DNA from 3 places in the Photobacterium sp. MCCC 1A19761 genome. Region 1 is predicted to be linked to each of the others. Evidence: predicted binding sites of a transcription regulator. Region 1 holds the regulator's gene; each other region holds the start of a gene.

Region 1 (9,974 bases):
GGCGAGTAATTTTTTCATGAATTCAGTTGTCCCTTTCTTGGTTGAATCGGGTTTCGGATATCGTGCGTTTCGAGGTGTCTGCCTCGGCACCGGCGCGTTCACGACGCATCCAGCGGTGGTACTTTTCGACCCAGGCCAGCAGTGTCTGCGGGGCGTTAGCTCGTTTCCACACCCCGGCCGTGTATTTGGCGGCCTCGCTCATGGTCGGATACGGGTGCACAGTGCCGAGGATCTTGTTTAAGCCTAAGCCATGCCGCATCGCCAGGGTAAACTCAGCCAGCAATTCACCGGCACCCGTGCCGACGATTGTGGCCCCGAGAATCGTATCTTTGCCTTTGGGTGTAATGACTTTCACGAAACCGTGATCCGAACCATCGGTAATGGCCCGATCCAAATCATCCAGGCCGTAGGTGATCACATCATAATCAATGCCTTGCGATTTGGCTTCTGTTTCATTGATCCCGACCCGGGCCACTTCCGGCGCAGTGTAGGTCACCGCAGGGAGCACCGAGTAATCGGCTTTGAATTTCTTGAACTGACCAAACAGGCCGTTGATCGCGGCATACCAGGCCTGATGTGCCGCGGCATGGGTCAGTTGGAACGGACCGGCGACATCACCAACGGCAAAGATATTCGGGTACGCCGTCTGCATAAAGGCGTTGACCTGCACGGTGCCGCGCTCGGTGGTTTCGATCCCCAGCGCTTCAAGCCCGAATCCCTGCACATTGGCGACCCGGCCGAGGGCCAGTAATAGGGCATCGAATTCAACCACCACCTGTTTTTCCTGATTCCAATCGAGGTAAGCCCGGAACACGGGCTGCCCCTGGGCATCTTGCGTTGCTTCAAAGCGCATGGCGCGATGGCCGAGTTTGACGTCAACGCCATCGGATTGCAGGCTATGCATCACCAGTGCAGCGGCATCGGCGTCTTCACGCACCAGCAGTTGTTCGGCCATTTCGACCAGCGTAACGTGACTGCCGAGGCGGGCAAAGCTCTGGGCCAATTCACAGCCGATCGGGCCGCCGCCAAGTACCAGCAAGCGCTTCGGTTGGGTTTTTAGCGACCAGATGGTATCGGAGGTGTAGTAGTTGACTTTCTCTAAGCCGGGGATCGGCGGCACGAGCGGGCGGGCCCCGGTGGCAATCACAATATTGCGGGTGGTGATGCGCTGGCCGTTGACCTCAACTTCCCACGGCGACAGGATCCGGGCATCGCCCTGAATACAGTTGACCCCCAGTTTTGAATAGCGCTCCACCGAGTCATGGGGCTCGACCTTGCGGATCACCTGCTGCACCCGCGCCATCACCCGGGCAAAATCGACGGTCGGGTGGTCAGTGGTGATGCCGAATTCATCGGCACGGTTGATTTCAGCCATGGTATGCGCAGCACGGATCAGTGCTTTCGACGGCACGCATCCGGTATTGAGGCAATCGCCACCCATTTTATGGCGCTCGATCAGGGTCACTTTCGCTTTGACGGCAGCAGCAATGTAGGCACTGACTAACCCGCCAGCCCCTGCACCAATCACCACCATGTTCTGGTCGAACCGAGCCGGGCGGGTCCAGCCGGTGTAGATCCGACGGCGGTTGTACAGGTTCATCAGTCCTTTGGCACAGAGTGGGAAAATACCGAGCAGGGCCAGCGAGAAGAGGACTTGCGGTGAAATTACCCCGCTCAGCGAGTCAATTTCACCGAGCTGGGTCCCGGCATTGATATAAACCATGGTGCCGGCCAGCATCCCGAGCTGGCTGATGAGGTAGAACATCCGAGTGGAAATCGGCGTCAGGCCCATCAGCAGGTTGACCAGAAAGAACGGGAACACCGGGATCAGGCGCAGGGTAAACAGATACAGCGGGCCATCTTTTTCGATGCCTGCATTGATGGGGGCCAGACGGTGGCCAAACTTGTCCTGAACCCAGTCACGCAGAATATAGCGGCTGAACAGAAAAGCCAGGGTGGCACCGATGGAGCTGGCAAATGAGACCAGCAGCAGGCTCCACCAGAAGCCGAACAGCGCGGCGCCCAGCAGGGTCATGATGGCTGCGCCGGGCAGTGATAGTGCCGTCACACCAATATAAACCATAAAGTAAATCAGGCTGGCAACGAGCGGCTGACTGGCAATCGCATCCTGCAGGGCAAGTTGCTGCGTTTTGGCTTGCTCCAGGGTGAAGTACTGGCCGAGATCGAGCGCAAACCACAGCCCAATCAGGGTGGCAACAATGCCGAAAACGAGTATCTTTTTCTTGTTCATAGTGGTGATGACCTACTTGGGGCTGTTCGTTTGCCGTGTTGGCTGTTGATCCGTCTGCTCCGGCTGGATAGGCAGGGAGCAGAATCCCTGCGCAGGGACGTCCAGAGCGGTGTTAAATTTGGCCGAGAGATTTTGAAATGCGATCAAGGCCGTCAATTCGACCAGCGCATCCTCGTCGTACCATTGTGTGAGTGCCGACAGCATGGCATCGGTGACCTGTTGTCCGGTGATGGTGATGGCTTCGGCATAGCCCAGCACTGCTTGTTCCTCGGCGCTGAATAAATCACTTTGCTGCCAGTGTGACAGTGCTTTGATTTTTTCGATGGAGTCGCAGCGTTCGGCCAGCTTCATGCCGTTGGCATCGACACAAAACGCGCAGTGGTTGAGTTGCGACACCCGGACGCAGATCAGTGAGCGAATCACCGGGGTTAATGGCGATGATTTGCGGTCCAGATAGCCAAAGAATCCGGCAACCAGCCAAAACAGGGTGGGGCGTCGTCCCCATAACAAGGCCGGATTCAGAGGGTGGCCGTAATGGCGCTTCTGAAGCCAGAGGAGCGGCTTGATCAAAAATGAGTAATGTTGCTTGGCTGAAATACGCACGTGTGCCTCTTAGGTTGCCTGCGGGCCACATATGCAACAAAGATAGCACGAATCGTTGCGCAGGATGCAGCTCTACCGAATGGTATGAGACAAGACCGAACAACGGTTGGAAAACTTTCAGTTTTGAGAGAAAAAATCTTTAAATTCGTTTAGTTGAGCGAAATATAGACGGATTTGACCTCTTGTTGCTTTGCCATATCCGGAATGACAGGCTGGGATACAAACAGATAACCGGAGGCCAGTACCGGCAGTAAGGCGAGGGCCATGGTTTTGCCGATATGATAGTTGCGGTACCAGTATTTCTTGGCGCGGATTTTGAGCAAAATGCCCCATAAAAGCAGCAGGCCGTTGAACCCAGCAGTCAATGCCAGCACTTCATCGAGCATTGAAAACGGGGCCAGTTGCTGATGAACAACAAAGATAATAACAGTGGTTGGCAGAAGGTTCAGCAGGACCAACAGGCGCATCAGTTTTGGCCATTTGCAAAACTTGTCTTTGAACATCTGATTGGATTGTCCTGGAAAAGGCTGCGAGCTGTACATGATACCTTCCTTCCGGCTGCGTTGACGCCCCAATTCTACTGAGGTCGCATGGGATGAAAACCCTGTTGATGAATTTGTGAACAGCTTTGGGAGTGGTGTCAATCTTTGTCATTTTTTAACAGAAAAATGTCTTTCTGATGGTACAAATTTGACATGATACGGAGCAGCAAGAAAAGCCGTTCTGACCCGCATTGAGCGGCGCTCTGTGGTGCCTTCAACGCGCGCGTTCTGGGCGGGGAGGGATTGGCTGAGGGATGGGGAAGCCAAGCATAAAAAAAGAGACGGAAGCCGCCTCTTTTTCAGAATGAATCGGGAAGGATTCAGCTGTTGAGTTTTGACAACAGCTCGGAACGACGCTGCGGCGGAATGACGGACCAGTGACGTCCGCTTACTGCACCTTCCAACGCCCAGAGCAAGTCGAGACTGACCGTTTCCTGATGCGTTTCCTGCAGGGCTTTAAAAGCGTTCAATGCCCCGGCTTCGTAGAGTTCGTCGACGCTACAAATCCCTGCTTTTTTCAGCATTCGTTCGTTGGCTAAGCGCAGGTTAGGTAAGTCTTTAATCCGACTCGGGCCGGTCTGACTTTTCTTTTCCTTGTCCTGTTTAGCGGCTTCAAAAGACTGCTGTGCGTGTTCGATAATTTTTTCCGGCGCATCCCACCACTCCTCAGGAATTGCGAAGTGTTTGGTGACGACCGGAAAGCCACGCTTTTTGTAAACGTATGGGCTGAGGCCTGCTTGTTTAAATTGTTCTTCGTTTTCGGCATTGGCACGCAGGTGAAGTTTGTCGTTAACAACTAACGCAAACATGGTTTCGCCTGAGAAAATCCCAAAGCCACCAAACATTGAACGTGATTTTACATTTTCAAAACATTGAAACAGTCGAAGAGAATCTTTAAGTACTGGTTTGTCCATGCTTCTTTCTCGGTGAAAAATTTCTCGAGTCACCTAACAACAGAGCGAGGATTCAGATTAGCAAAATACGAAGAAAAGCAATGTCAGGGATTTGTCAGGATTCTGAACATGACTTCTTGCTACATCCATCGGCAACCCCGCTACCATAAGTCCACTTAGTTATTGATAATTAAGCTACTCTTAGGCCGGAGGCTTTGCGTCCCATCCTTTCGAATGGTTTGCCTTGTTCGTGACATTAATAAGCATATCTCAGAAGATATTTTTGAACTTGGTCCCATTTTTAAAAGTGTGATACCGCTCCCATAAATAGATTCTAAAGCCTGCTAGAGAAAATTTAAAACTTATTAAATTTTGAACAGGTTGATTGGGATTGGGCCACATTTAACACGTTATACGCTTTGAGAAATTGAGAATGTAAAGCTTCTGTCAGGGGAAGGTCAAAATTGCAACAAAAAACCGATAGCAAGCTATCGGTTTTTTTGAATGGAAAAATTGAAGTGGTTATGAAATCAGGTGTTTAGGTTCTTAACTGATTTTCGAACCACCAACTCAGGTGCCATTTCAAAGATCCGGCGCTCATGTTGTTTGTCTTTCACCCGCGCCATCAGGATTTCAATGGCTTTCTTACCCAGCCGTTGTTTCGGCTGGTGGATGGTGGTGAGCGGTGGTGAGAAGTACGGCGCCAGGTCGATATTGTCATAACCGATAATGGAGACATCATCCGGTACGCGCAGACCCGCTTGCTCAAACGTACTGATCAGCGCCATCGCCATGATATCGTTAAAGCAAAAAATCGCGGTCGGGCGCTCTTCCATGGCAATGAATTGCTTGGCAGCCGCCACGGCAGACTCACACTCGAAGTCACCTTCAATCAACCAGTCCGGATTGACGCTCAGATTGGCTTCAGCCATGGCTTTATGGAAGCCTTTGAGGCGTTCGCGGCAGGTGAGTTTTTCACTGTGACCGGTCAGGCAGCCAATTTTCTGGTGGCCGTGTTCAATAAAGTACTTGGTCGCGACATAGCCACCCAATTCCGCATTGTCCTGGATCTTGTCGGTGTGCGGGCTCTCCGGACCCCAGTCCATGACCACCATCGGCAGATCTTTCTGGCGCTCGAGCAGGGCCAGCAGTTTATCGTCCAGATCGGAACACATCACCAGTAATCCGTCGACCCGCTTTTCAGCCAGCATGCGCAGATAGTCACGTTGCTTTTCCAGGTTCCCTTCGGTGTTACACAGGATCAGCGTGTAGCCTTCGCCATAGCAATATTCTTCAACCCCATGTACAACTTCGGCAAAGAACGGGTTGGTTGATTTGGTCACCAACATGCCGATGGTTCGGGTGGTGTTACATTTCAGGCTACGCGCCACGGCACTTGGGGCATAGTTGAGCTCGTCTACGGCAGCCAGAACTTTCTTCTGGGTTGCTTCTGCAACAAACCGGGTTTTATTGATCACGTGAGACACTGTTGTGGTTGAAACACCTGCCAAACGTGCAACATCTTTAATCGTTGCCATACTTATTCTTCTAATAATTCAAAGCGGGCCTGGGCCCATTTCTCTTCATTGATCTGAACAGCATTCAACAGCCGCGCACCAAACTGAATAAGTATCTGGTTTGCTTCTTGGAGTCAGGCCAGATACTTGTTCAGTTTGGCATGATGATCTGCGTTCACAGAGATCATCATGCTGTTTCATACTGCGTATAAAACGTCAAAAAGCCGCTTCTCTTCCGAGCGGCTTTCTTGTTCTTCTCGCCTTTCAGGCGTTGCATTGTGTAATCGCTTGCGATCACATTCTACTGAGTGTAGCGCACAGTGCAACGTTTCTGTATCGCAAGGTAGTAATTCTTGATAGATATCAACAAACTCACTGCAAATTTTCTCAAATTGGATGCATATCTGGTGGTGTTTTTCATCTCGGCCATCGCTTCTCCCGGGGAAACCGGGAGAAGCGTGCCGGTGTTTATGCCGGTTGGACAGGCTTGCTTATCCTGCGGGTATCACGACCGGAAAATCTTGGGTCGGATGTTTGCTGACGTGGACCGGCCAGCCATAGACCCGCTGGATGATTTCGGGCGTTAAAGCCTGCCATGGCGTGCCATCAGCCTGTACTTTGCCTTGATTGATGATCACTAACCGATCGGCATATTGGGCGGCCAGATTGAGATCATGGATCACCACAATGACAGCAGCACCGGACCGGGCCAGCTCCCGGGCCACTTGCAAGGTCCGGTGCTGATGCGCGAGATCCAGGGCGGATGTCGGTTCATCCAGCATCAGGATACATTGCTCGCCCGCATGGCTGAGCTGGGTCAGCACCCGGGCCAGGTGAACCCGCTGTTTTTCACCGCCGGACAGGGTGGGGTACAGTCGGTCCTGAAGTGACAGGACATCGACCCGGCTCATGGTTTCAGTCGCCAGCGCTTGGGTGTCTTTTTTCGTCAGTTGCAGTGGGAGGCTGCCCAGCTCAACCACTTCCCGCGCTGTAAACGCAAAAGTCAGGTTGCTGTGTTGCGGCAGGACCCCAAGGTGTCTGGCGAGCATCGCCGGGGCATAGGTTTCCCGATCCTGACCGAAAAAATGTATCGTGCCGCCGCCGTCGGCTTCGCCACTCAGCACCTTGAGCAGACTGCTTTTCCCGGCCCCATTCGGACCAAGCAAAGCGGTCAGTTCGCCGCTGGCAAGACTCAGGCTGAAGTCATCAAGCAGTGTTTTGCCGCCCAGGGTCAGGTTGAGCGAGCGGGCTTCAATCGCTGGTGCCGTTTGCGTTGTTGCAGAGACAGGGTTCATGGCGATATTCATGACATTCTGCCTCGTTGTTTGACCAGCATGATGATAAAGAACGGCGCGCCGAGAATAGCGGTAATGATTCCGACCGGCAGTTCCGTCGGGGCCGCCACGACGCGGGCCAGCATATCGGCCACCAGCAACACCAGTGCGCCCAGCAGGGCTGAGAGCGGGAGCAGGATTTTATGGTTCGGGCCGCACAGCATCCGGCCCAGATGTGGGATGATGAGCCCAAGGAAACCGATCACCCCGCTCAATGAAACGCAAATGCCAACACCCGCGGCACAGAGCAGGATCAGGCGACGCTTGAGCCGCTGGACGTTGACGCCCATATGCCGCGCTTCCGCCTCCCCCAGCAAAAATGCATTGAGACCATTGGCGTCCTGATCAAACATCAGCACCAGCACACCAAGTGTGACAAATGCCAGGATGATCCCCGGCCAAGTTGCCCCGGCCAGCGAGCCCATGCTCCACAAAGACAGATCCCGCAGCGCTTGATCATCGGCCAGATAGTTCATCAGCCCCATCGCAGCACCGGAAAGCGCCGCAATGGCTACCCCGGCCAGTAGCATCACGGTGACAGAGGTGCCGTTTTTATCGGTCCCGAGACGGTAAACCAGATAGGTGCTGACCGCACCGCCGATAAATGCAAACACGGGCACGGTTCCGAGGGTTAGCAGCAAGGGATAACTCGCAGCCAACGGCGCAAACACGACAATCGCCAGCGCAGCCCCCAGGCTCGCCCCGCCGGAGACGCCGATGATGCCGGGATCTGCCAGCGGGTTCCTGAACAGGCCTTGCATGACCGCACCGCACAGAGCCAGGATGGCACCCACGGCAATACACAGCAGCGTACGCGGCAGGCGGATTTGGTGGATCACAATCTGAATATGTGCCGGAAGCTCGGCCTGCCAGGGCAGTAATGCCTTTAGGCTGTCGCTAAAACTAATCCCCATCGGGCCGACAACCACCGAGCTGGTGATCGCCACGGCCAGACTCAGCAGGCCCAGCGGGAAAATAATGGCGGCAGGAATGCGTTGAAACTGCATAGTGGTGAATTTCGGCTCTGTTAGTGTGGGTAGAACACAGTGTTTAAACGTTCGGCTTCGCTCAGGCTTTTCAAGCCCAGCCCGCCAATCAGCGCGGTACCATCGATGGTGGCGATGGCTTTGTTCTGTCCGGCCGGGGTGGCGATCAGCAGCGGCATTTGTTGTAACAAATCATCCGCGCTGCTAAGGTTGGCCATGGTTCGGGAACTCAGCAGAATGATATCGGGTTGCATCTCGACCATGGCTTCCACGGAAATAGGCTTGTAGGACTCGACGGCTTCGGCAGCCGGATTCACCCCACCGGCTAAAGCGATCACGGTATCGGCGGTGGTGTTGCGGCCGGCCACACTGGCCGGACGGCCTTCGCGGATCAACAAAAACAGGACTTTCTTCGGCGTTTGAGTTTGTGCCAGGTTCGCTTTGATAGCCGCCAGTTTCACCTGGACGTCTTCACGCAGTGCTGCCGCTTGAGTTTGCTTGCCGGTGAGCTCGCCGACCTGGTCTATTCGGATCAGCAAATCGTCCACGGTTTCCCCGGAGTTGAGGATATTCACGGTGATCCCGGCCTGGCGGAGCAGGTCCAGGGTCGATTTCGGCCCCATCTCGTTCGAACCCAGCAAACGGGTCGGATTTAATGCAATCAGGCTTTCAGCAGAAAGCTGACGGTGGTAGCCCAGCGTCGGCACTGAAGGTTCGACTAACGGCTTGCTGGTAATATCTACCGCTGCGATTTGCGACTGGGCACCGAGTGCATACATGAGTTCGGTAACGGCGGCCCCCGCACTGATGATCCGTTCATTGGCCCAGGCCGAGCTTGCCGTGAGCAGGAGTGCGGTTGCCAGAGCAATACGCTTCATGATTTATCCTCTTCCATTAAAAGTTGTGTGGCTTTGATATCCTGCTGCTGCAGGAACGCGAGCAGTTTGAGCATGTGTTCGACCGAACCGGATTTGTCTGCTCCGATCACCACGGGTTTGTCCGGATGTGTCTTGACCTCATTTAACAGGGCTTGGCTGAAAGCATCCCAAGTCTCGAATGGTTTGCCTTGCAAGGCCCAATACGGTGCATGTGCCATGAGGTTGATCGTGACCGGATCGGCCTCGGTAGTTTGCAGTGCCCGGGTGTCGGTTTGCGGCAGCTCGACTTCCAGCGACTGCAACTTCACGCTGGCCGTGAGCAGCAGGAACACCATCACGATGAAAATAATGTCGATCAGCGGGGTCAGATCCGGTGTCAGCTGGTCCTCATCCCGGGAGTTACTGGCGACCCGGATCATGGTTGTGTCTCGCCGGTTTGGGCCGTCGCTGAAGCTGTCACCTGGTTCGGGTTGGCCGGGTTCAGGCTCAATCCTTCAAGCCACAGGTTGCAATAGTTCAGGGTGTGTTCCATTTTGGCTGTGATCTGATCGGCCCACAGGCCCAGCAACTGGGCACCGGTAATGGCGGGCAGCGCGATAATCAGACCGGCGGCTGTGGTGCGCATCGCCAAGCCCAGGCCGTCGGCCAGATCGCCCGGAGTGACTGAGCCTGTGGTGGCCGCAATCCCTTTGAACATTTCAATCAGGCCCAGCACGGTGCCGAGCAGTCCGATCAGCGGACTGATCACGCCAATCAAAGTCAGCAATCGTAGCCCGGAGCGTAAATTGGCCCGCTTCTGCTGGAGCCAGATCCCGGCAGCATCTTCACGTAGCGGTTTGTCAAAGTGGCGGTAGGACAGCAGCATCGCAATGCCCTGATAGAGCAGGGGGCGCTTGCCGTGCAGGGACTCGGCCAGTTGAGTCAGGCCTGCTTCATTCTGGCGATCTTGCTCTGCCAGCAGGGCATTAAT
Region 2 (9,974 bases), on a different contig from region 1:
GTAATTGGCCTGGGCGTCATCCTGCTTCACCGGTACGGCGGTGCCGTCGGCAATCTCGTTGATGCACTCAACGAGGGCGATCGGCCCCAGTTCAGCCAGTTTGTCATACATGGTGGCGCTGGTATCGGTGGCTTCAATCGGCGTGGTGGCAATTTTCAGCATATCGCCGGTATCCAGACCGATATCCATTTGCATGATGGTGACACCGGTTTCGGCATCACCGGCCCAGATGGAGCGCTGGATCGGCGCTGCGCCCCGCCAGCGCGGCAGAATGGAGCCGTGAACATTGATACAGCCCAGACGCGGGGTATCGAGCACTTTTTGCGGCAGCAGATGGCTGTAGGCCACCACGACCATGAGATCGGCATCAAGCGCGGCCAGTTCTTGCTTGGCTTCATCGGATTTAAAGTTTTCCGGCTGATAAACCGGAATGTCGTGCGCCTGCGCCAGTTGCTTCACCGGGCTGGCGGTGATTTTTTTCCCGCGGCCGGCCGGTTTGTCGGGCGGTGTATAGACGGCAATTACGTCATGGTCTGAAGACAACAACGCCGCCAGGTGACGGGCGGCGAAATCAGGCGTACCTGCAAAAACAATGCGTAACGGCTTGCTCAAGGTCAACTTCCTTACAATCTGGGGTTAGGCTGGGTTAGCGTGCTTTTCGTTAAAGCGTTTGATTTTCGCCAGTTTTTCCTGAATACGCTTGCGTTTCAGCGGAGACAGGTAGTCGACGAACAATTTGCCTTGCAGGTGATCCAGCTCGTGCTGTACACAGATGGCTAGCAGATCATCGGCCTCGAACGTGTATTCCTCGCCGTCGCGGTTCAGGGCTTTGACGGTGACAGCCGCGGCACGCGGCACCAGGGCACGGGCGCCCGGAACCGACAGACAGCCTTCCTCAATCCCGTCTTCACCATGCTTTTCGATGATTTCCGGGTTGATCAGTACCATAGGCTGATTGCGCTCTTCAGAGATATCGATCACCACGATGCGTTGGTGGATATCAACCTGAGTGGCGGCAAGGCCAATACCTTCCTCGTCGTACATGGTTTCGAGCATGTCATCGACAATTTTTTGGATCTCAGGGGTCACCGCTTCGACGGGTTTGGCCACCGTCCGCAGACGCTCATCAGGGAATGTTAATACTTGCAATACAGACATAGGTACTCGTACAAATGGATAGTGCTAAAAACGGTTATCGCTTATTTGCTCTAATTCTAGTCATTTTAAAGATCAAATAACAGCACCGCAGACCAATTGCGTCCCGGTCTCCGGCGGTGTTGGCAAGCTGAGCTGACTTCCCTGCCCGGTTGCCGCGAACTTGCCGTCGGCAAAACATTAATCTGCCGGTGAGGATGCAACGCCCGGAATGGGGAGTGATGTGTGCCGAAAAACATGGGCGGGCTGGTTTGACGCCATAGACACGCTCTGAGCCGGATGCCAACCTGTGGTGATTAATGGTCGTAGCATTCAGGGAGAAATGAGCATGTGGCGATGGGTGGCGGGGTGCGTTTGTGTGTGGGGAATGGCGATCAACAGCCTGCATGCGGCAACCTTGACGGTGAAAACGGAGAGCCCGTCGGTATATACCGTCCGGAAAGGGGATACCTTGTGGGATATTTCGGAGCATTTTCTCGAGAGTCCCTGGCGCTGGCCGGAATTGTGGCAGGCGAACGATTATATCAAGAACCCTCATTTGATTTATCCCGGTGATCAGCTGCACCTGATCTGGCGCGACGGCCGGCCGCAGTTACAGTTGAAAAGAACCGTGAAACTCTCGCCGCGTGTCCGGGTGGAGCGCACGCCGATCCTGACGTTACCGGCGCAGCTGTTGATCCCTTATGTGGAAGACCATCGCTTGCTGACGGCTGCGGATGTCTCGCGTCTGCCCCGAGTGATGGGCGACAGCCAGCGGCAGCAGTTTATTACCCCGGGGGCCGCCATCTGGGTGGATGAACCGTTGAGCCCGCAACGGCAATGGGGCGTTTATCGCCCGGATGGCAGCTTTACCCGTACCTTGGCCGGCGGCGAGACAGTTGAAGTGGTGGCCCTGAAAGCGATTGCCGAGGTGTCGGTGGTCGGTCAGGCGGACGAGCGCAGCCAGATAGCGATCACGACCTTGTTGCAGGAAGTTCGCCAGAATGATGTTCTGCTCCCCTCGCCTGCCCCCGTTCGCGAGTCAGCTTTGCGTTTTGTTCCGTCTGCGCCGCCGCACGGATTACACGCCCAAGTGTTGGGGGGACTGACCAACCAGCAGCAGTATCTGGCCACGGCCATGGTGGTGGTGCTGGACCGGGGGCACTTAGATGGGACCCGAGCCGGACAGGTGTTTCAGCTCCATCGCCCGGCAGTGCCAATCCGGGGAGAGACCGGCCAATATCGTTATGGGTCGGTGACACAGCACACATCCGCCACAGGGCTTACCGGCCCGGTGATCGGGGATGTGATGGTGATCCGCCCTTATGAGCATTTCAGTCTGGCAGTGATCACCCGGGCCGCAGCCCCATTTGAACCGGGCCTGGCGGCGCGCCCGCCAGGGGTGTCCAGCGGGCCTGGAAAGGGATAATCATGAGCGAGGACGATCTGGTCGCGTGGCTGACCTTGGCTGCGGTGCCTTATTTAGGGGGGCACCGGATCCATCAGTTACTGCCCTATGCCTCGCCCCGGCAATTGTGCCGAATGTCGGCTGAAGAGTTAAATGCCATCGGCTTGAAGCCGCGCCAAGTTGAGGCGTTACTTCGGCCGAACGCGCGCCGTCTTGAGCGCTGCCTGCAATGGGCACAAGGGGTGCATCAAACCATTATCCCCCTCGATTCGCCTGATTATCCGCCGCTGCTCAGGGAAATCGCCTCGGCACCGCCGCTCTTGTTTGTGCGTGGTGATCCCCGGTGGCTGCATCAGCCCCAGATTGCCGTGGTCGGCAGCCGTTCTGCCAGCATTGACGGGCGCGAATCGGCCTATGCGTTCGCAGCCGCGCTGGCGGCCGCGGACTATGTCGTGACCAGCGGATTGGCATTAGGCGTCGATGGCCAGGCTCATGCTGGCGCGCTGCGTCATGGCGGTGGGACCGTTGCCGTGTTGGGCTCGGGGCTGGAGCGGCTCTACCCGGCCCGTCACCGGGAGTTGGCGGGGCAAATTGTCGAACAAGGGGCACTGGTCTCTGAGTTCTGGCCGGATGAAGCGCCCCGGCCGCAAAACTTTCCCCGCCGCAACCGAGTGATCAGTGGCCTGTCCGTTGGCGTATTAGTGATCGAAGCGGCAGAAAAAAGCGGATCGCTGATCACAGCGCGCTATGCCCTTGAACAAGGACGCGAAGTGTTTGCCCTCCCCGGCTCGATCCATGCACCCGGTAGTCGTGGATGCAATGCATTGATCAAATCCGGTGCTAAATTGGTAGAAAGTCCGGTCGATATTTTTGAGGAGATTGGGAGTCTAACCGAGTGTGTAAAAAGTAAGCAGTTAGACATACCGTTACCACAACCTGAAAATGAAGAATTGCCATTTTCATCGGTGTTGGCTAACGTAGGCAATGAGGCAACACCCGTAGATGTAGTTGCTGAACGCTGTCAACAACCTGTACATGAAGTGATGACGCAATTGCTGGAACTGGAATTGCGAGGGGTTGTTTCCACAGTGCCCGGTGGCTATATCAGAACGAGGAGGGGCTAGTTATGATGGATATCCTAATGTACCTGTTTGAGACCTATATTCACAGCGATGTGGAATTGCTGGTCGATCAGGACGAGCTATCGGATGAGCTGCAACGTGCCGGCTTCCATCAGGAAGATATCTATAAAGCTCTGACATGGTTAGAGAAACTGGCTGCATTGCAAGACACCGAACATACACCGTACATGAATAATAGTGCGGTGACCTCAATGCGCATCTATACCGCCCAGGAGATGGCGCGGCTGGATACCGCCTGTCGCGGATTCCTGACCTATCTGGAGCAGATCCACGTTCTGAGTGCCGACACGCGCGAAATGGTGATCGACCGGGTGATGGAGCTGGAGACCACCGAATTTACCCTCGACGATTTGAAATGGATCATTTTGATGGTGCTGTTCAATGCGCCGGGCAACGAAAGTGCCTACAGTCAGATGGAAGAGCTTCTGTACGGCGTGGAAGACGGGTATATTCACTGATTGCCTGGGCAGATGTGAAGAAGGTATGGCTGGAAAAATTGACGAGCAACTGTTTTCGGCTCGGGCGCATGCACTAGAGCAGCACTGTCCGCAGTGCGGTGCTGAGTTGGTGATGCGTAACAGTAAACGGGGGCCTTTTTTAGGCTGTGCGGGGTATCCCGCCTGTGATTTCATTAAACCGCTGCATCACAATGACGGTCATGTGGTAAAACACCTGGGTAAAGCCTGCCCGGATTGTGGCGAGGAGTTACTGCTTCGCCAGGGGCGCTACGGGATGTTTATTGGCTGTTCCGGGTATCCGGCGTGTCATCACATTGAGTCACCGGAGCGCAAAGCCGAAGATACCCAACTGACCTGCCCTGAATGCGGACAGGGACATTTGCTCGAGCGTAAGTCTCGCTATGGCAAAACGTTTTATGCGTGCGATCAGTATCCGGGATGTCATTTTGCCGTGAATGCCAAGCCGGTTGCCGGCCACTGCCAGCAATGCGGGTTTGGTTTGTTGATCGAGAAAAAACTGGCCGGTGGCAGCAAGCTGCAGTGTGCCGATCGTAAATGTCACGCTTACCAGGACGCCTAAAGCGCGCCCTACCCGGGTTCTGAGCCCTGATGTCATCCGTCTTTGAAGTAATTCGTTTTTGAAGCAGTCCGTTTTTGAAGCAACAAAAAGCCAGCAATCGCTGGCTTTTTTGGTGATTAGGGTGATGCGGGGCCGAGGCTATATCCGCACAACCGGAAATGCATCCGGATCCAAATGTGCCGCCAGCTCATCCAGGGCGGTTTTTAAATCGCACGCAGGGCTGGCACAGACATTGATGTGCCCCATTTTCCGGCCGGCGCGTTTTTCTTTCCCGTACCAGTGAACATGGCAGTGCGGCAGGCCTAAGATCGCGTTATCCAGCGTATCCTCGCCGAGAATATTGACCATAGCTGTCGGACGCAGCAAAGCGGTGCTCCCCAGAGGCAGACCGCAGACGGCGCGCAGATGGTTTTCAAACTGGCAGGTCTCAGCGCCCTGTTGGGTCCAGTGACCGGAGTTGTGGACGCGCGGCGCGATTTCGTTCACCAACAGCGTCCCGTTGACTTCGAAGAATTCAATTGCCAGCACACCGACATAATCGAGCGTTTCTGCCAGTGCCTTGAACATCGCTTCCGCATCGGTTTGCAAAGCCGACGAATCAGATTGGGCGACCGACAGGCTGAGGACGCCGTTGCTGTGGGTATTTTCGGTCAGCGGGTAAATGGCCAGGCTGCCGTCCTGCCCGCGTGCGCCGATGATCGATACTTCCCGATCAAACGGGATGAAGGCTTCGGCGACGATCGCCTGCTCTGGCGCGGCTTGCAGAAATTGCTCCAGCTCCGCCCAAATCGCTTCTTTGGCGTCGGCAGACTTGAGTCGCCACTGCCCTTTACCATCATAGCCGCCGAGGGCACTTTTCAGCACCATCGGCAGGCCGACGGTGTCAATCGCTTGCTCAAAGTCATCCCGGTTGGTAATGATGTGATAGGTTGCGTTGGCCACGCCGGCCCGATCCAGCAGGCGCTTTTCCAGACGGCGGTCGCCCCCGGCTTTAATGGCTTCCGCCGTCGGGCGGAATTTGCCGCTGGCTTCACAGAGTTCCAGGATATCGTGCGGGATATGTTCGAACTCCGCGGTGATCACATGGGCGTAGGTGATCGCCGTATTGAGCCCTTTCATCATCAGCTGTTGGGTCAGCGGATGCACCACATGCCCGGTGCCGACATCGTAAGCCAGGACCTCAATATTCAGGGGGGCTCCGGCCAGCGCCATCATTCTGGCCAGTTGGCCGGCGCCCAGCACTAAAACCTTCATGATGCGTCCTCGGCCGGGTTCGGGTTGCTTAACACCTGATTGGTTTGCTCTTGACGGAATGCATCGACGGCAGCCATCACGGTGCTGTCCTGGGTGCCGATGATTTGGGCGGCCAGCAAACCGGCATTGGCTGCACCGGCATCACCAATGGCCAAAGTACCGACGGCAACGCCTTTCGGCATCTGGACGATCGACAGGAGTGAATCCATGCCCTTCAGCGCCCGCGACTGGACCGGAACGCCCAGGACCGGCACACTGGTAAACGCAGCGGTCATGCCAGGCAGGTGGGCAGCACCGCCGGCACCGGCAATGATCACTTTAATGCCGCGCTCATGGGCTGTTTCTGCATATTCAGCTAGCAAATGCGGAGTCCGGTGGGCCGAAACCACTTTGGTCTCATACGGTACGTTGAAGCGTTCCAACATCTCAGCAGCGTGTTGCATGGTTGGCCAGTCTGACTTTGAGCCCATGATAATCCCGACTTTCATCCCGATCTCCTTTGGGTTAGCTAATTGAAGGCAACGAAGGCTTGGCGCGCATTATACGGTGATTTTCTGTGAAGGAAAACGTTTGCGTCAGGGTTTGTCTCAGGTTTTGTTAAGGGATATTGCGGAACATGGCCTTGTCAGGCCGGAGTGGGTAAAATACTCGCAGCAAAGTTGAAACGGGCATCCAACCGGTGCCGGAACGAGGGTGATGTGGATAATTTGACGCAAGTGCTGGCTGCGCTGCAGCAAGGTGATGTGGTGGCCTACCCGACTGAGGCGGTGTTTGGCGTGGGCTGTGATCCGGATAATGAGCAAGCGGTTCATAAGCTACTGGCGCTCAAACAGCGTCCGATCGAAAAGGGGCTGATCCTGATCGCCGCCGATTACGCGCAGCTGGCGCCTTATGTGGATGACAGCCAGTTGAGCGACGCGCAAAAGCAGCGGATTTTCGACACCTGGCCCGGGCCGGTGACTTGGGTGATGCCGACCAAACCGGGCGTCCCGGCCTTTTTGACCGGCCAGTTTGATACCATTGCGGTTCGCGTGACGGATCATCCGTTAGTGCAGCAGTTATGCCGCCAATTTGGCAAGCCGCTCACCTCGACCAGTGCCAACCTGACGGGTCAGGCGCCGGGACGAAGTGCCGAAGAGGTCAAACAACAGCTGGGTCAGTATCTACCGGCTATTTTACAAGGGGAAACCGGCGGACGTGACAATCCGTCTGAGATCCGAGATGCCCGGACAGGGAAAGTATTTCGCCAAGGATAATTAATGATGCAAGATGTGAGTAAGCAAGCCGTAAAAACGTTTTTGTTAGACCTTCAGGACCGGATTTGTCAAGCGCTTGAGCAGCAAGATGGCGGGGCGACCTTTGAGCAGGATGCCTGGGAGCGAGAGCAAGGCGGCGGTGGTCGCAGCCGGGTTTTGCGCCAGGGGCAGGTGTTCGAGCAGGCCGGGGTGAACTTCTCTCATGTCTATGGCACCGAAATGCCGGGATCCGCAACCGCGCATCGTCCGGAGTTGGCAGGCCGCAGTTTTGAAGCCATGGGGGTGTCGCTGGTGATCCACCCGAACAACCCCTATATCCCGACTTCTCACGCCAATGTTCGTTTCTTCATTGCAGAAAAGGAAGGTGAAGATCCGGTGTGGTGGTTTGGCGGCGGTTTCGACCTGACCCCGTTTTATCCCTTCGAGGAAGACTGCCAGCACTGGCATGATACGGCTAAAGCGTTATGTCAGCCATTCGGGGATAAGGTGTATGCCGAGCACAAAGCCTGGTGTGATCGCTATTTCTTCCTGCCGCATCGCAATGAAACCCGCGGCGTGGGTGGGTTGTTCTTTGACGATCTGAACCAATGGGGCTTCGAGAAGAGCTTTGCCTACATGCAGGCCGTCGGGAACGGGTATCTGGATGCGTATCTGCCGATTGTGGCGAAACGCAAAGACACAGAGTACGGCGAGCGGGAGCGTCAGTTCCAGCTCTATCGCCGTGGCCGCTATGTAGAGTTCAACCTTGTTTACGATCGTGGCACCTTGTTTGGCCTGCAAAGTGGTGGGCGGACTGAGTCGATCCTGATGTCGATGCCGCCTCTGGTGCGTTGGGAATATGGATTTGAGCCGGAGCCTGGCTCACCGGAGGCTGTGCTGTATGAGCGCTACCTTCAACCCCGGGATTGGTAACCGCTAAAAACGGTTTGTTCCTGTGGAAAGGCAATGATAGGGTCAGTGATTCACTGACCCTTTTTGTTTTCAGCGCATGGATTTCTTGCAAATGGATAAGTACGTTGTGTTCGGCAATCCGATTGCCCAGAGTAAATCACCTCTCATTCATACCCTGTTTGCGCGTCAGACGGCACAGAAGATGAGTTATGAAGCCAGGCTTGCCCCGTTGGATGGATTTGTCGCAGCATTAGATACCTTTTTTGCAGAAGGCGGGCGTGGCTGTAACGTGACGGTGCCGTTTAAAGAGCAGGCTTTTGATTATGCCGATCAGCTGACCGAACGGGCGCGTCTGGCCGGTGCCGTGAATACCCTCAAAAAGTTAGATGATGGGCTGGTGCTCGGAGACAACACCGACGGTGAAGGGTTAGTACAGGATTTGCTGCAGCATCAGGTCGCATTGAAAGGGAAACGGGTCTTGTTGGTCGGGGCTGGTGGCGCAGCACGGGGCGTGGTTTTGCCATTGTTGGCGCAGCAACCGTCATCGATCACGATTGCCAATCGAACTCTGGCGAAAGCCGAGGCGTTGGTCGATGCCTTTGCCGGGCATGGCCCGGTTGACGCCATCGCGCTGGATAAACTGGCCGATGAGCAATATGACGTGATCATCAATTCCACCTCGGCCAGCCTGAGCGGTCAGTTGCCGGGGATCCCGGAAAGCCTGATCCAGCCGATGACGGTGTGTTACGACATGGTCTACGGGCGCGAACCCACCGCATTTAACCAATGGGCGCAGCAGTTGGGTGCAAAAGTCGTGCTTGACGGGCTGGGGATGCTGGTCGGCCAGGCAGCAGAGAGTTTTATGGTATGGCGTGGTCTTCGTCCGGGCGCGAAGCAAGTCCAGCGGGAGCTGCGTCGTTTAATGCAGGAATAATCATGAACCAAGATATTTTATTTGCCGATATTCAGCACTGGGACCGTGAAAAGCAAGCAGTGAGCTTTCCGGCGCAGCAGGCCGGCGCGTTAATCACATGCTGGGTCAGTCTGGCCTGGTTGCAACAACAGGAAGCGCAAACCCTCAGCAGTGAAGCGGACATCCTGGCGGCGTTTGCCGCCTGTCGCTTCGATCTGGAAGAGCTGGCAGAAGCATTGATCGAAGATGAAGTCTTTAATGTCGACGGGGATATTGAGATCGGCTAAGGGGTTAGCCCTCAGCCAGATAATCGTTTTTCAGCCGTACATAGTTGTCGGCGGATGCAGGAAGAAAAGCCCGCTCTTGCTCGGTCAGTGGCCGGGCTTGTTTGGCCGGGTTGCCAATATAGAGATAACCGCTTTGCAGTCGCTTGCCCGGGGGCACCAGGCACCCTGCCCCGATAATGACGTCATCTTCGACGACGACACCATCCAGAATAATGGCGCCCATCCCAACCAAGACCCGATCGCCTACCTGGCAGCCATGCAACATCGCCTTGTGGCCAATTGTCACATCTTGACCAATAATTAGGGGATGGCCGTCAGGGTTGCTCGGGCTCTTACGCGTTACATGCAAAACGCTGCCATCCTGAACGTTGGTTCGTGCGCCGATACGAATCGTATTGACATCACCGCGGGCGGCAACCAGCGGCCAGATACTCGAATCTTCTGCGAGGTGAATGTCACCGACCAGAACTGCTGTGTCATTCACATAGGTCGTTGATGAGAGCGAGGGATAAATCCCTTTATAAGGGCGAAGTGCGTTTTGCATGAAAGGAAAACCCTGAAATTGACAGTTTACTCGGTCAGAATAGCTTGCTGATGGCGTAATTAACACCGGAAAATGACGGTTCTGGGTGATAATTGTACGCTTGGGCT
Region 3 (9,974 bases), on a different contig from region 1:
CCCGGCAGAGAGCAAGGCCCCCGCCAGCGCGGCCCCGGCTTCCACCCATACATGGTTGATATCCTGCTTCACCAGCGCGCTCATCAGGGCGTCGAGATCCAGCAGGCCGCATTCTGTCGTCGGCACCACTAGCTGCTGCACCGATGCCGGCCAGGATTCACTCCCCGCCGCACGCCGCGCAAGCAGGGTCTGTCCCGGCAGGCCAATCAGGCGATGGGCCGGAGTGATCCGGTTCTGGCTATCAATCACCACCCGGGTCGGCTGGCGCAGTGATGCCTGCGGATAATCCTGCTGCGCGGCCTCGCCCAGCTCTTCCCAGCGTACATTGAGCGACGGATCATCGGCCAGCACCGTGGCGCTGGTTGACAGAATCGCCCCGGCCTGAGCGCGGTAACGCTGCACGTCTGCCCGCGCCGCCGGTGAGGTGATCCACTTGCTCTCGCCGTTCGCCAGGGCAGTGCGACCGTCAAGGCTGGCCGCCAGCTTAAGCTGCACGAACGGCTTGCCGGTTTTCATCCGTTTGATGAACCCCGGATTCAGCGCTTCGGCATCTGCTTCGAGTAAGCCCGACTGCACTGCAATCCCGGCTGCACGCAGCATTTTCAGCCCGCGCCCGGCTACTTGCGGGTTCGGATCAACCATGGCACAGACCACCCGGGCAACCCCGGCACTGATCAGCGCCTCGGCACACGGCGGCGTCCGGCCAAAATGAGAGCACGGCTCCAGGGTGACATAGGCGGTGGCCCCTTGGGCTTTGTCGCCAGCCGCCCGCAAAGCAAACACTTCCGCGTGAGGCTGGCCGGCCTGATAGTGATACCCTTCGCCGACAATGTCGCTGCCGTGGGCAATGACACAGCCAACATTAGGATTCGGGGCAGTGGTGAAACGGCCGCGTTTTGCCAGTTCAATGGCCCGCAGCATCATGGCATGGTCAGTCGATGAAAACATCAGGGTTTGCTTATCATGGTTCAGGCGGCGGCAGGGTGCCGCCAGCACTTATTTTTCCAATCTGGCGATCTCTTCACCAAATTCACGAATATCTTCAAAACTACGGTACACGGATGCGAAGCGGATATAGGCAACTTTATCCAGCTCTTTCAGCGCTTCCATCACCAGGTTGCCAATCATTTCAGACGGCACTTCCCGCTCCCCGGTTGCCCGCAGACGGGATTTAATTGTATTAATGGCGCGCTCGATATCATCCGCGCTGACCGGCCGCTTTTCCAGGGCGCGTTGAATCCCGCCCCGCAGCTTCTCTTCATTAAACGGATCACGGCTGCCATTGGTTTTAATCACCCGAGGCATCACTAATTCTGCCGTTTCAAACGTCGTGTAACGCTCATTACAGGCCAGACACTGACGACGGCGACGGACTTGATGACCGTCTGCCACCAGACGGGAATCGATTACTTTGGTGTCATTTGCACCGCAAAAAGGACAATGCATCTTGCCTCCTCATACTCGTCGCCTCAGTGTAACCCATTTCTCGCCGCTGTTGAGCCTTCGGGCCGGGTTTTTCTTATGATTCTGGCGGATAAAACAAAACGGCACCTGAATCAGGTGCCGTTTGCTTTCACTTGCGTTTTGCCGCCCCGGTTGCGCTGCGCCGGGCGAGCTCCGCCGGATTAGGCGTAGACAGGCAGGCGCTGACAGATTTCCAGCACTTTCGCCTTGGTTGCTTCAATCACAGCAGGATTGTTCACGTCGTCCAGGATGTCACAGATCCAGCCAGCCAGTTGCTTGGCATCTTCCGCGGTGAAGCCACGACGGGTGATGGCCGGTGTACCCAGACGAATGCCTGAGGTGACAAACGGGCTGCGCGGATCGTTCGGCACACTGTTCTTGTTCACGGTGATGTTGGCCGCGCCCAGTGCTGCGTCCGCTTCTTTCCCGGTGATGCCTTTGTCGATCAGATCAACCAGGAACAGGTGGTTTTCGGTGCTGCCGGAAACAATCTTGTAGCCACGCTCCAGGAACTCACCGACCATCGCCTTGGCGTTCTCAACCACGCGCGCCTGGTATTCTTTGAATTCTGGTTCCATCGCTTCTTTGAAGGCCACCGCTTTGGCTGCAATCACGTGCATCAGCGGGCCGCCCTGCGCGCCCGGGAACACGGCTGAGTTCAGTTTCTTGTACAGATCTTCGCCGCCGTTCGACAGGATCAGACCGCCGCGAGGACCGGCCAGGGTTTTGTGCGTTGTGGTGGTGACCACGTGTGCGTGCGGTACCGGGTTCGGATAAACGCCAGCCGCGATCAGGCCCGCCACGTGCGCCATATCGACAAACAGGTAAGCACCCACTTTGTCTGCGATTTCACGCATGCGTTTCCAGTCAACGACCTGTGAGTAGGCAGAGAAGCCACCGATGATCATTTTCGGCTTGTGCTCAACCGCCAGGGCTTCCATTTCTTCGTAATCGATTTTGCCCGCTTCATCGATGCCGTAAGGCACGATGTTGTACAGACGGCCGGAGAAGTTTACCGGAGAACCGTGGGTCAGGTGACCACCGTGGGCCAGGCTCATACCCAGAACGGTATCCCCGGCATTCAGCAAGGCCATGTAAACCGCGTTATTGGCTTGTGAGCCGGAATGCGGCTGAACGTTGGCGTACTCGGCACCGAACAGTTGGCAAGCACGATCGATCGCCAGTTGCTCTGCTTTATCAACGTACTCACAACCGCCGTAGTAACGCTTACCCGGGTAACCTTCGGCATATTTGTTGGTCAGCTGAGAACCTTGTGCTTCCATTACACGCGGGCTGGTGTAGTTTTCAGAGGCAATTAACTCGATGTGCTCTTCCTGACGCGCAGTCTCTTCCTGAATAGCTGCAAAAAGTTCTGCGTCATAATCGGCAATATTCATGTCGCGCTTTAGCATCTGTATCTCCTGACTCAGATTGTTCTCATACACACCCGCAGAAGCACTAAAAAAACCGTTCTGTCTGCGAATGAATGGTAAACCGTAATTTTCGGTGAAAACTGAAAAAACATGAGGCCAGGCACCGCCTGAACGCAAACGTTTTCGTCACCTTGGTACATAGCGCTGTATTTTACAGAATTTGATCCGGATCAGATAGTCCTGATTACCCTTTTTCTTACGATTTCTACATGTTTATTTTCCATGCCTGCATGAATTCCTTTCATCTTGATGAAGCCATCATCAGCGCTCTTTAGTTCACCATCTCAATTTTGCAAGGAAATTATGAAATTAATAGTTTACAAAGTTGTACAAATTTAATGACACAGTTGAATTAGCCATTTCCGAGACCGACTTCTCGTTTTGCGGACTCACCCAGTATGATTGCCGCCAGCAAGCATCTTCAGATCCCACCGTCCTGATCACCCGGTCACGGCGCTCGGATCTAGTCAGAAACAAGGAGTCTGATTTTTTGAGCGGTTATCATCATTCCCATAAAGAGAACATCATTGCGATCCTGACCGGCACCTTTGTCGTCGCCCAGGGCGTGTTCTTTCTTCAGCAAGCCCACTTGCTAACCGGCGGCACCACAGGTCTTGCCCTTTTGCTCAGCCAGTTTATCGACCTGTCGTTCGGCCAGCTGTATTTTCTGCTCAATACCCCGTTCTACCTGATGGCTTGGTGCCGGATGAGCCGTGCTTTTGCCGTCACCAGCATTATTTCCGGCGGTCTGGTCTCGCTGATCACTGACCATATGCACTACGTCTTGGAAATCAGCCGGTTGGAGCCGCTTTACTGTGCCATGATCGGCGGCCTGCTGATGGGCCTGGGGATGCTGATCCTGTTTCGCCATCAGACCAGCCTGGGCGGGTTCAATGTGCTGGTCCTCTATTTACAGGAAAAGTTCGGCTGGTCGGCCGGCAAACTGCAAATGGGGATTGACCTCTGTATCCTGATCGCCTCCTACTTCCTGGTCAGCCCGATGACGCTGGCGCTGTCTGTACTGGGGGCAGTGATGCTGAACCTGGTACTGGCCATGAACCACAAACCCGGCCGATACAGTGGCTCGGCGGTGGCCGGTTAGTTGTCATACTGCAACCGAGCGGATCAAAAAAGGCTTGCCCACGGGCAAGCCTTTTTCATCATTTTCAGTAACGCCGCAATGCATCTTAGGCGTCTTAGATAGCGTCTTCGTCTTCTTCGCCGGTGCGGATCCGCACCACACGCTCAACATCGAACATAAAGATCTTACCGTCACCGATTTTACCGGTTTGCGCCGTCTCGATAATGGTCTCGATGCATTGTTCAGCGACATCGTCCGCCACCACAATTTCCAGCTTCACTTTCGGCAGGAAATCAACCATATACTCGGCCCCACGATACAGCTCCGTGTGCCCTTTCTGGCGTCCAAAGCCCTTGACTTCCGACACCGTCATCCCGGTGATGCCGACTTCTGCAAGCGCTTCTCGAACATCATCAAGCTTAAACGGCTTAATAACGGCTTCAATTTTTTTCATCTTTCCTCGTCCTATGCTGAGCAGAGGTCATCAACGCACAGTCTGCGCCAATTGCCTGATTAATCATGGCTGTATTATCACAGATCTGGCCGGTTAATACCAAATCCGGCGATGCAACAAACGGTTAATACCGCAGATCATGGGTCTCCATCATCTTGAGCAACAGCCAGACCGCATAGATCAGGATGCCGCTATTGATCGCCAATACCGCCAGACCGCGGTAGGCCGGTTCAATTAACAAGGGAACATACGGGATCAGGCTCATGCCAAAAAACAACGTGGCTGCGGGGATGAAAAAATACAGCGGGATGAAGCCCCACTGGTTGCCGCGAAACAGACCGAAAACCGCCGCAATACCGGACAACAGCACCAGGATCGCAATGATCCACGGCACGATGCCGATTTGCTTCACACTGAAAATCAGGGCAAAGCTTTCCAGATATCGAATCAGACAAATCATGACGAGGAGCGCTAACGCTTTCGCTGCGCTGAACCTGCGGTGGGACCCGGGTTGTTCCATTCCCTGCTCTCTTCCATAAAACGGGGGCCATCATCGTATGGCAGTCATCTTTCCAGGCGACATTTTATGAGTAAAGATTAAACAACTCAATTGATTCTCCGCTCGCATCCGTATGTTGTGAACGGTACCGCCAAAAACCAAACAGCCGCTCCGAAGAGCGGCTGTTTCCTATCACATCAAAGCGAGAATTAACCCAGGTTCACCCGGGCGTTGCGGAACATCCGCATCCACGGGCTGTTCTCATTCCAGTCATCCGGATGCCAGGAGTTCGCCACGGTGCGGAATACCCGCTCCGGGTGCGGCATCATGATGGTGACGCGGCCGTCCTGAGTGGTCAGGCCGGTGATCCCATTCGGAGAGCCGTTCGGGTTCGCCGGGTAGTTCTGAGTGACGTTGCCGTAGTTATCCAGGTAACGCAGGGCCACCGTGCCGGATTGTTCAATCGCATTCAGGTGCGCGCCGTCGCGAACCTCCACGCGACCTTCTCCGTGCGAAACCGCAATCGGCATCCGCGAACCAGCCATGCCGTTGAAGAACAGCGAGTCGCTCTGCTGCACTTCCACCAGGCTGAAGCGTGCTTCAAAACGCTCGGATTCATTACGCACGAAGCGTGGCCACAGATCAGCACCCGGGATCAGCTCGCGCAGGTTCGACATCATCTGACAGCCGTTACACACGCCCAGAGCGAAGGTGTCGTTGCGATGGAAGAAACGCTCGAACTGCTCACGCGCCATGCTGTTGAACAGAATCGACTTCGCCCAGCCTTCACCGGCACCCAGCACGTCCCCGTACGAGAAGCCGCCACAGGCCACCAGGCCGTTAAAGCCATCCAGCGCCACACGACCGGAGAGAATATCGCTCATGTGGACATCACGGGCATCAAAGCCGGCACGGTCAAATGCTGCTGCCATTTCAACATGCGAGTTCACGCCCTGCTCACGCAGGATGGCCATCTGCGGACGGGCTCCGGTTGCAATAAACGGCGCGGCCACATCTTCGTCCAGATTGAAGCTCAGCTTGGTGTTCAGACCCGGATCGGCTGCATCCTGCTTGGCTTCGAATTCCTGCAACGCACCCGCCGGATTGTCACGCATCGCCTGCATCTGGTAGGTGGTTTCCGCCCAGATGGTGCGCAGCTCTGTGCGACTTTGCTCCAGCACGCGGTCATTGCCGTTCCAGATCCGCAGCACATCTTCGTCCACCACAGTGCCAATCACATGGCTGCACGCCTCCAGGCCGTGGGTCGCCAGCACCGACTGCACCGCATCCAGATCTTCGGTCCGGACCTGGATCACCGCGCCCAGCTCTTCGTTGAACAGGGTTGCCAGGACATCATCACAAGCATCGCCGTCGGTGGTGTTCAAATCAACTTCCACCCCGGTATGACCGGCAAAGGCCATCTCGGCCAGCGTCACATACAGGCCGCCGTCACCGCGGTCATGGTAGGCCAGCAGTTTCTCATCGCGGATCAGCGCCTGCACCGCGTGGAAGAAGCCTTTCAGCAGTTCAGGGCTATCGACATCCGCCGGCTTGTCGCCCAGTTGCTTGTACACTTGTGCCAGGGCTGTTGCGCCCAGGCGGTTCTGACCGCAGCCGAGGTCAATCAGCAGCAGGCTTGATTCGCCTTTGTCCGTGCGCAGTTGCGGAGTCACCGTCTTGCGGACATCTTCAACGCGACCAAACGCGGTGATGACCAGCGACAGCGGTGACGTCACCTCTTTGGTTTCGCCGTTCTCTTCCCACTGGGTCTTCATCGACATCGAGTCTTTGCCGACCGGAATGGTCAGGCCCAGCGCCGGACACAGCTCTTCACCAACGGCTTTCACCGCTTCATACAGACCGGCGTCTTCACCCGGGTGACCGGCTGGTGACATCCAGTTGGCCGACAGCTTGATGCGTTTCAGATCGCCGATATCGGCACTGGCGATGTTGGTGATCGCTTCACCGACCGCCAGACGGGCCGACGCGGCAAAGTCCAGCAACGCAACCGGTGTCCGCTCACCCATCGACATGGCTTCACCGTGGTAGGTGTCGTAGCTTGCTGCCGTGACCGCACAGTTGGCGACCGGCACCTGCCATGGACCGACCATCTGATCACGGGCAACCAGACCGGTCACGGTGCGGTCACCGATGGTGATCAGGAAGGTCTTCTCGGCAACGGCCGGCAGACGCAATACGCGGTGGGTGGCTTCTTCCAGCGCAATACCGCTACGATCAATCGCCTGACCTTCGGCTTTCTGCGAGGTCACATCCCGGTGCATCTTCGGCGGCTTGCCGAGCAGGATATCCATCGGCATATCGATTGGCGTATTGTCGAAATGGCTGTCTTCCAGCGTCAGATGACGCTCTTCAGTGGCTTCACCCACCACGGCATACGGCGCACGCTCGCGCTGACAAATCGCATCGAAGATGTCCATATGCTCCGGCGCAACCGCCAGTACATAACGCTCTTGCGATTCGTTACACCAGATCTCCAGCGGGCTCATGCCCGGCTCATCATTTGGCACATCACGCAGCTGGAATTTGCCGCCGCGCTCACCATCATCCACCAGCTCCGGCAGGGCATTGGAAATCCCGCCCGCGCCCACATCGTGGATGAAGGCGATTGGGTTAGCTTCGCCCATCTGCCAGCAGCGGTCGATCACTTCCTGACAGCGACGCTCCATTTCCGGGTTTTCGCGCTGCACCGAAGCAAAGTCGAGATCTTCTGCCGACTGACCGGAGGCCATCGAAGAAGCCGCACCGCCACCGAGGCCAATGTTCATTGCCGGACCGCCCAGCACAATCAGCTTGGCGCCGACCGGGATTTCTTTTTTCTGAACATGCTCGTCACGGATGTTGCCCATCCCGCCGGCAATCATGATCGGCTTGTGGTAGCCGCGGATCTCTTCACCGTTATGAGAGGTGACTTTCTCTTCGTAAGTCCGGAAGTAACCCAACAGGTTCGGACGACCGAATTCGTTGTTAAATGCCGCACCGCCCAGCGGGCCTTCCAGCATAATATCCAGCGCGTTGACGATCCGGCCCGGTTTGCCGAAATCACTTTCCCAAGGCTGCTCGAAGTTCGGAATCCGCAGGTTCGACACCGTAAAGCCAACCAGACCGGCTTTCGGCTTGCCGCCGATCCCGGTGGCGCCTTCGTCACGGATCTCACCGCCTGAGCCGGTTGATGCGCCCGGCCAAGGCGAAATCGCGGTTGGGTGGTTGTGGGTTTCCACCTTCATCAGGATATGAGCATCTTCCTGGTGATAGTTGTACTGGCGCGAGGCCGGATCCGGGAAGAAGCGACCCACTTTGGAGCCGGTCATCACCGCAGCATTATCTTTATAAGCAGACAGCACGTAGTCGCTGTGCAGCTCATAGGTGTTCTTGATCATCTTGAACAGCGACTTCTCCTGCTCCACCCCGTCAATCGTCCAATCGGCATTGAAGATCTTATGACGGCAGTGCTCAGAGTTCGCCTGGGCAAACATCATCAGCTCGATGTCGTTCGGGTTACGGCCCAGTTTGGTGAAGTTCTCCACCAGGTAATCAATTTCATCTTCCGCCAGCGCCAGACCCAACGCCACATTCGCCTCTGCCAGTGCCTGACGACCACCCGCCAGAATATCCACACTCTTCACCGGTGCCGGCTCAGCCTGAGTAAACAGGGCCGCTGCAGCGTTCAACTCGGTAAACACGACTTCCATCATGCGATCATGGATCAGACCTTTCAGCTCAACAAGTTGAGCGTCGGTGAGGGCAGCCGTGGTCTCGATGTAATACGCTGTCCCGCGCTCCAGGCGTTTGACCTGAGTCAGGGCACAGTTACGGGCGATGTCGGTAGATTTGGAAGACCAGGGAGAGATCGTCCCCGGACGCGGGGTGACCAGAAGCAACAGGCCGGACGGCTCATGCTCTGCAATCGTCGGACCGTAGGTTAACAGGCTAGCCAGCTTGTCTTGCTCGTCCTTGCTCAGCGGCGCTGACAGATCAGCAAAATGCATGAACTCAGCGTAAATGCCTGACACAGGCAGCTCCAATTCGCGGCAGCGCTCTAGCAGCTTTTGAACGCGAAACTCAGACAGTGCGGGTGAACCACGCAAAATTTCCATGTGCGTACGTCTCTCGATTAGCAGTTGAATGAAGGTGATATTGGCCTAATCCCCCGGTCAAAGCCGGGACAATTACGTCAATGCCACCTCGTTTTCCAGCACATTCCGAGGCATCCAGGCCACGAAGAAGCACGCGATGGGGCGTAGTATAAGGGAAATTTTTTTGTGACGTAACACCTGACGCAACCGTTTGCGCGTTTTTTTTTCAATCCGCGACAATTCTCGGGTCCCAGCCCCGGAATTGTCGCGTAAGCTGCTTTTATCCTGCCCGTTTCTGACCCGGAGGTTCAAAATGACACCAACCCATATGCCTGAACGCACATATCAGAATAACAAGCTGTTACGGGTTAAGGCGCGTCGTGGCTTTGCGGACTTCCAGAGCTTTGGTATAAAGAACGTCAAATAAAAACGATGAGCATGTATTGTTGAACAACATTCTACTTCCCCAACGCCTGCGCCTGTTGCTGGCTGCGGTGCTCAGCCTGACGCTGCTCAGCGGCTGCAACTGGCTCGAAGCCCCGGAGAAAAGCGACCTTGAGCGGATCCGCGACAGCGGCGTCCTGCGCGTGGGTACCCTGAATAACCAGTTGTCTTACTTTATCGGCAACGAAGGTCCGACCGGGCTCGACTATGAGTTGGCGCAGCGCTTCGCCGACAAACTGGGCGTCAAGCTGGAAATGCAGCCGATGTTTACCCTCTCCGGACTTTTTCCGACGCTCAAACGCGGCGATGTCGATCTCGTGGCCGCCGGCCTGACCATGACCAAAGAGCGTCTGGCGGAGTTCCGAGCCGCGCCCGCGTACTACTATGCCAGCCAGATTGTGGTCTATAAGAAAGGCCAGTGGCGCCCGCGCAGCATTGAAGATTTAGCCGAAAACAAAGGCAAACTTGTGGTCGTGAAAGGCTCAAGCCACGAACGCAGCCTGGA

Evidence for each region. The regulator PurR, encoded in region 1, represses purine synthesis genes. The targets are predictions, from matches to a motif close to TNANGNAAACGTTTNCNTNA.
Region 2: the regulator PurR is predicted to act here: its motif matches at 6,535-6,554, upstream of purE (5-(carboxyamino)imidazole ribonucleotide mutase).
Region 3: the regulator PurR is predicted to act here: its motif matches at 3,007-3,026, upstream of glyA (serine hydroxymethyltransferase).

The regions. Positions count from the first base shown of each region.
Region 1 covers NZ_JAZGTF010000004.1:95,269-105,242, reverse strand. The annotation lists gene VV869_RS07085 (ABC transporter substrate-binding protein) at 1-18, opposite strand, end outside; gene VV869_RS07080 (FAD-dependent oxidoreductase) at 23-2,251, opposite strand; gene VV869_RS07075 (carboxymuconolactone decarboxylase family protein) at 2,264-2,854, opposite strand; gene VV869_RS07070 (hypothetical protein) at 3,004-3,396, opposite strand; gene VV869_RS07065 (TfoX/Sxy family DNA transformation protein) at 3,717-4,310, opposite strand; cyclic di-GMP riboswitch class I at 4,438-4,543, opposite strand; gene purR (HTH-type transcriptional repressor PurR) at 4,820-5,827, opposite strand; gene VV869_RS07055 (heme ABC transporter ATP-binding protein) at 6,298-7,113, opposite strand; gene VV869_RS07050 (FecCD family ABC transporter permease) at 7,110-8,147, opposite strand; gene VV869_RS07045 (heme/hemin ABC transporter substrate-binding protein) at 8,168-9,004, opposite strand; gene VV869_RS07040 (ExbD/TolR family protein) at 9,001-9,423, opposite strand; gene VV869_RS07035 (MotA/TolQ/ExbB proton channel family protein) at 9,420-9,974, opposite strand, start outside.
Region 2 covers NZ_JAZGTF010000041.1:291-10,264, reverse strand. The annotation lists gene fmt (methionyl-tRNA formyltransferase) at 1-612, opposite strand, end outside; gene def (peptide deformylase) at 637-1,158, opposite strand; gene VV869_RS22675 (LysM peptidoglycan-binding domain-containing protein) at 1,484-2,563, shown strand; gene dprA (DNA-processing protein DprA) at 2,566-3,666, shown strand; gene VV869_RS22665 (DUF494 family protein) at 3,669-4,142, shown strand; gene VV869_RS22660 (DNA topoisomerase family protein) at 4,168-4,722, shown strand; gene VV869_RS22655 (5-(carboxyamino)imidazole ribonucleotide synthase) at 4,861-5,976, opposite strand; gene purE (5-(carboxyamino)imidazole ribonucleotide mutase) at 5,973-6,464, opposite strand; gene tsaC (L-threonylcarbamoyladenylate synthase type 1 TsaC) at 6,675-7,232, shown strand; gene hemF (oxygen-dependent coproporphyrinogen oxidase) at 7,239-8,144, shown strand; gene aroE (shikimate dehydrogenase) at 8,236-9,057, shown strand; gene VV869_RS22630 (DUF1488 domain-containing protein) at 9,060-9,323, shown strand; gene VV869_RS22625 (gamma carbonic anhydrase family protein) at 9,328-9,867, opposite strand.
Region 3 covers NZ_JAZGTF010000007.1:151,224-161,197, forward strand. The annotation lists gene ribD (bifunctional diaminohydroxyphosphoribosylaminopyrimidine deaminase/5-amino-6-(5-phosphoribosylamino)uracil reductase RibD) at 1-948, opposite strand, end outside; gene nrdR (transcriptional regulator NrdR) at 997-1,446, opposite strand; gene glyA (serine hydroxymethyltransferase) at 1,626-2,876, opposite strand; gene VV869_RS09905 (YitT family protein) at 3,388-3,999, shown strand; gene glnB (nitrogen regulatory protein P-II) at 4,094-4,432, opposite strand; gene VV869_RS09915 (hypothetical protein) at 4,557-4,952, opposite strand; gene purL (phosphoribosylformylglycinamidine synthase) at 5,141-9,046, opposite strand; gene mltF (membrane-bound lytic murein transglycosylase MltF) at 9,469-9,974, shown strand, end outside.